Linked DNA regions of Acetoanaerobium sticklandii. The protein of the gene in region 2 binds, or shares a complex with, the protein of the main gene of each other region. Links are inferred from orthologs where the notes say so. Each region holds a gene or a part of one and is shown on either strand. Other genes may lie near its edges.

Evidence for each region.
Region 1: the proteins of groL (region 2) and metK are in contact, whole or in part, in a cryo-EM structure (PDB 8P4O), measured with the Escherichia coli proteins. The link is inferred for Acetoanaerobium sticklandii from one-to-one orthologs.

Annotation. Positions count from the first base shown.
Region 1 is NC_014614.1:2,478,717-2,481,614, forward strand. It holds metK (methionine adenosyltransferase), read right to left. Parts: upstream 2,093-2,898; coding sequence 908-2,092; downstream 1-907. Other genes in the region: recD2 (SF1B family DNA helicase RecD2), read right to left, coding at 1-639; CLOST_RS11830 (phosphodiester glycosidase family protein), read right to left, coding at 2,452-2,898. UniProt on the Escherichia coli protein: Catalyzes the formation of S-adenosylmethionine (AdoMet) from methionine and ATP.
Region 2 is NC_014614.1:327,685-330,790, reverse strand. What follows is about bases 144-2,977. They hold groL (chaperonin GroEL), read right to left. Parts: upstream 2,457-2,977; coding sequence 831-2,456; downstream 144-830. Other genes in these bases: groES (co-chaperone GroES), read right to left, coding at 2,537-2,821; larB (nickel pincer cofactor biosynthesis protein LarB), read right to left, coding at 144-592. Also shown: more of larB, read right to left, coding at 1-143; cls (cardiolipin synthase), read right to left, coding at 3,003-3,106.

The DNA of each region.
Region 1 (2,898 bases), 2.2 Mb from region 2 along the record:
TTCTATTCTTTCTAAAGAATCAAGTCCAGCATTTAATTTTTTTGCTATTTCATCAGCTTTTTTAAACCCTATCCCTTTTACATCCTTACATAGACCGTAGGGATTGTTCATGACCATATCTATGGATTTATCTGCATATTTTTTATAGATTTTCATGCAGTAGGCTGGGCTTATTCCATATGGCGAAAATGCTGTTATTATGGATTTTAGCTGTCTTCCTTCCATATGAGAGCTTATCATTTTATCGAGCTTTTTTCTGCCTATGCCTTCTATTTCTAAATATCTATTAGGATTAGTTTCTAGGATTTCTATAGCTTTTATCCCGAATTTATCTGTGATTTTATGTGCCATTTTAAGACCTATGCCTTCTATCGTTCCAGATGCTAGGTAGGCTATGATTCCATCTAGCGAATCTATAGCCATATGAGTGAAGCTCATAACACTAAACTGTCTGCCATATATATCGTGAGTCTTCCACTCTCCACTGACCTGTATATTGTCGAGCTCTCTGACAGATGGCATACAGCCCACCACTGTAACTTCTCCAAGTTCATCGCTGATTAGGTTTGCTATAGTGTAGCCATTTTCATCGTTTTGAAATATTATATCTGAAATTTTTCCTTTTAATTCTATAGGCATAAGCATACACTCCAAATGTATTTTGAATATGATTTATTATAACATATACTATAAGCTCATAATCTTAACAATGTTTCAACAGATACAACTAATCGAATTTAAAAATTATATCGTATTTAAATTTTGAAGAAGCAAAATTTAAATATAAATAACAAAAGGATTAGTATACAGATTTCCCTGAGTACTAATCCTTTATTTTTATAAGCTTTTAAGCTCCATAAACAACTTATAATGGTTTAAATTGCTGAATTTATTATTTATGATATTTTTATAATCCAGCGTCTTTTTTAATGTCGTCTACTTTGTTTAGCTCTTCCCAAGGAAGGCTTACATCTGTTCTTCCAAAATGTCCGTAAGCTGCTGTTTGCTTGAATATCGGTCTTCTTAGTCCTAGGTCTCTAATTATAGCTCCTGGGCGAAGATCAAAGTTTTTAGAAATGATTTCAGAAATCTTTTCCTCAGCGATAACACCTGTTCCAAATGTATCAACTAGTACTGATACCGGTTCAGCTACACCGATTGCATAAGCTAACTGAATCTCGCATTTCTTAGCAAGTCCTGCTGCTACTACGTTTTTCGCAACCCATCTAGCTGCGTATGCTGCAGAGCGGTCTACCTTTGTAGAGTCTTTACCTGAGAAAGCTCCTCCACCGTGTCTAGCGTATCCACCGTAAGTATCTACGATGATTTTTCTTCCTGTAAGTCCAGAATCTCCTTGAGGTCCTCCGATTACGAATCTTCCTGTAGGGTTGATAAGGTACTTAGTGTTTTCATCAAGTAACTTGCTATCTACTATTGGCTTAATTACGTTTTCGATTAAGTCTTTTTCAATTTGCTCTCTAGTTACTTCTGGGTTGTGCTGTGTAGATATTACTATAGTGTCTATTCTTACTGGTTTGTCATCTTCATACTCTACTGTTACTTGAGTTTTTCCATCTGGTCTTAAGTAATCAAGAGTTTTGTCTTTTCTTACATCTGAAAGCCTTTTAGCTAGCTTATGAGCTAGTGAAATAGGAAGTGGCATAAACTCTGGAGTCTCGTCGCAAGCAAAACCAAACATCATACCTTGGTCTCCAGCTCCTACTGCTTCTACTTCATCTTTCATAGTCCCTTCTTTGTGCTCTAGGGCTTCGTCTACACCCATAGCTATGTCTGCACTTTGCTCGTCTATAGCATTAATTACTGCGCACGTTTCGAAGTCAAATCCATATTTTGCTCTATCGTATCCGATTTCTTTAACTGTCTGTCTTACTACTTTTTGGATATCTACGTATGCGTTAGTAGTTATTTCTCCAATTACCATAACAAGACCTGTAGTAACTGCTGTCTCACACGCCACACGTGAATTAGGGTCTTGAACTAAAAGGGCGTCTAGTATTGAATCTGAAATCTGGTCACACATTTTATCTGGATGGCCCTCAGTAACAGATTCTGATGTAAATAATCTTCTCATTTAATAAATCCTCCTCATCTCTAGCATTAAATGCTGTAAACCGTATCACTTGTATATGCCAAGGTGGCACATCGTACATAATGTAGACTTTTTTGCATTAAAAAGCCTCTTCATACACATACGCAGAAGAGGCATAACTACTAAAGTTACCTCATCTGCCAAGAATATATCTCGCAGGAATTGGCACCATCTCACATTGCTGTGCTGGTTGCCGGGTTTCACAGGGCCAGTCCCTCCACCTCTCTTGATAAGGTTCAAGAATTTATTCATTTATTGTGCAACGGATTTTATTTTATATTAGCCAAAACCATATGTCAATATGTTTTTGAAAAATATTTTTTACTATTTTTGTATCAGTTTTATGGAGTAAGCACAGGCTTGAATCCATATACCAATTTTCCATCTGCTTCAGCAAACTGAAGGTATTTTATATCTTGATATATATTGGTTTTTGGCATAGATGCATAGTCTACCACACTGATATAGCTTACATTTCCATCTACTCTAGAGGAAAAACTCTTACCTGAATATACGACATATACATTCTTAGTCTTTGCTTCTTTTTGGATGATTTTGTCAAATGCATTTTGGTCTATACTGTCTGCGGACTTGTCACTGCCTTGAAGCACTATGACTACATTCCCAGCACTTTTTGACATTAGTCCTTTTAAATAGTCCCATTGACCTTTTACTTTGTATACTCCGCCATTTCTGTTGTCCACGCTTATAAATGTTGTATTTCCAACGGTTTTATATTTATATGCCCCATTAAAGGCTTCCTTTGGCGCTGACACCGCTCCTAAAAA
Region 2 (3,106 bases):
CAGGCACCTCAACTAAGCCTCCAAGAACGCTCGGAAGTGCCCCTTCCATACCAGCAACTGCAATTACTACTCTGCATCTTCTAAGCTCATCTTGCTTTGATAGCAGTCTGTGAATTCCAGCCACGCCAGCATCATAGATGCGAATCACTTTATTGCCTAAAAACTCGGCTGTTATAGCTGCCTCTTCTGCTACATACATATCCGAAGTACCCGCTGTTACTACCGCAATTTCGCCCTTGCCTTTAATTTCTATTTCCTTGACCTTTAGAGTCATAACCCTAGACATACTGTGATATTCTAAATCTTTAAACCTTTCCTTAAGATACTCATAGCTTTGCTGGTCTAATCTAGTTCCTAAGATATTGCTGTTTTTTTCTAGAAGCTTTTCCATGATTCCTGCTATCTGTTCCTTGGTCTTGCCTTCACAGTATATGACTTCAGGATAACCGTTTCTAAGGCTTCTGTGATGATCCACCTTTGCATACCCTATATCCTCATACGAAATACTGCTCAGCTTTTCTGCGGCTGTATCAATATCTATTTCATCTGTTTTCACTTTGTTTAGCATATCTATCAAAAATTTCTTATCCATAATTCCTCCATATTCAAATGCCCTATCAATGAAATATATAATAGCATAATTTATTTAAACTAATTATAAATAATCAAGTATCCACTCATTCTATATCTATACTAATATAGCAATTATATCATATCTGTAATTTCATATATTATAAAAGGTGCGGAAATTCCCGCACCTTTATTTTTATGATTATCTATATAGTTATAAGTTTCAATACTAGAGCTATTTATTTGATATAAATAACTGATTACATCATTCCTGGCATTCCGCCGCCCATTGGCATAGCTGGTTCATCACTTTTGATTTCAACTACTGCTGCTTCTGTAGTAAGAAGTGTAGCTGCAACTGATGCTGCATTTTGAAGAGCTGATCTAGTTACCTTAGTAGGGTCAATAATACCAGCATCAATCATGTTTACATATTGCTCGTTTAGAGCATCGAATCCATGGTCTTTATCTGATTTTCTTACGTTTTCAACAATTACAGCACCCTCAAGTCCTGCATTTATAGCGATTTGCTTAAGTGGCTCTTGAAGAGCTTTTAGAACTATTTGAATACCAGTTTTAGTCTCAGCTGTCTGCTCATCTTTAATTAGAGCTTCTACTTCATCCATAACTGCAACTAGAGCTGTTCCTCCTCCAGGTACTATACCTTCTTCAACTGCTGCTCTTGTAGCATTTAGAGCATCTTCCATTCTTAGTTTTCTCTCTTTTAGTTCTGTTTCAGTAGCTGCTCCTACTTCGATAACTGCTACTCCACCAGAAAGCTTAGCAAGTCTTTCTTGAAGCTTTTCTTTATCAAATTCAGAAGTAGTTTCTTCGATTTGTCTCTTGATTTGAGCTATTCTATCTTTGATAGCCTTTTCTTCCCCAGCTCCGTTTACTATAGTTGTGTTCTCTTTTGAGATTTTAACTGTAGTAGCTTTTCCTAGCATATCTAATGTAGCTTCTTTAAGGTCTAAGCCGATTTCTTCAGAAATCACTCTTCCACCTGTAAGGATAGCAATATCTTCTAGCATAGCTTTTCTTCTGTCACCAAAGCCTGGAGCTTTAACAGCAACAACTTCAAATGTTCCTCTTAATTTGTTTACAACTAGTGTAGATAAAGCCTCTCCTTCAACATCTTCAGCAATGATAAGAAGTCTTCTTCCTTGTTGTACTATTTGCTCTAGTATTGGAAGGATTTCTTGGATATTAGAAATTTTCTTGTCAGTGATTAGGATGTAAGGCTCGCTAAGAGTAGCTTCCATTTTTTCTACATCTGTTACCATGTAAGCAGATACATATCCTCTATCAAACTGCATACCTTCAACCACTTCAAGAGTAGTTCCCATAGATTTTGATTCTTCTACAGTTATAACTCCGTCATTTCCTACTTTTTCCATAGCTTCAGCAATTAATTTACCGATTTCATCGTCTCCTGCAGAAATAGCTGCAACTTGAGCTATAGACTCTTTATTTTCAATTGTTCTAGAATTTGCTTTTAGTGTTGCTACTGCTGTATCTACAGCTTTTTGGATACCTTTTCTAAGCAGAATAGGGTTTGAACCAGCAGCTACGTTTTTAAGACCTTCTCTGATTATTGCTTGAGCTAAAAGTGTTGCTGTTGTAGTACCATCGCCTGCTACGTCGTTAGTTTTAGTAGCAACCTCTTTAACTAGCTGAGCTCCCATATTTTCATATGGATCTTCTAATTCGATTTCTTTTGCTATAGTTACACCGTCGTTAGTAATAAGTGGTGAACCGAATTTTTTATCTAAAATTACGTTTCTTCCTTTAGGTCCAATAGTTACTTTTACTGTATCTGCAAGCTTATTAACGCCAATTTCTAAAGCTTTTCTAGCTTCTTCTGAAAATCTAATTTCTTTAGCCATCTTATATTACTCCTCCTAATTTATAATCAAGTTACTTTTTTATGATTAATCTCTTATGATTGTTTTATTTGTGAAATTTCTTATTCTACTACAGCTAAAATATCGCTTTGTCTTAATATAGTGAACTCTTGTCCATCTAATTTAACTTCAGTTCCTGCGTATTTAGAGAAAAGTACTTTATCTCCTACCTTTAGCTCCATCTTGATTTCTTTGCCGTCAACTACTCCACCAGGTCCTACTTCTACTACCTCAGCCATTTGTGGCTGCTCCTTTGCACTTCCTGGAAGTACGATACCGCTTTTAGTTTTTTCTTCTGCTTCTACCATCTTAATTACCACTCTGTCTGCTAATGGTCTGATTTTCATAATAAACATTCCCTCCTAAATAATATTATTTAATACTCCCTATAAAGGGATGCTTTATTGCAAAGACTAGCTTTGCGCTTAATTTTAGTTTAAATGTTAGCACTCTTTTATATCGAGTGCTACTACATAGTATATGTTATATAATATTTGAATTTTTTTCAAGTCCTTTTTTTGATTTTTTTTATAATATCGGCGAAAATAGTCTAGCAGCTGATTCTGCGATTTTTTGAACAATAGGACGAGCTTTAAAATCTGAATAAAGAAGCTCTTTAGAGTCCTTTATGT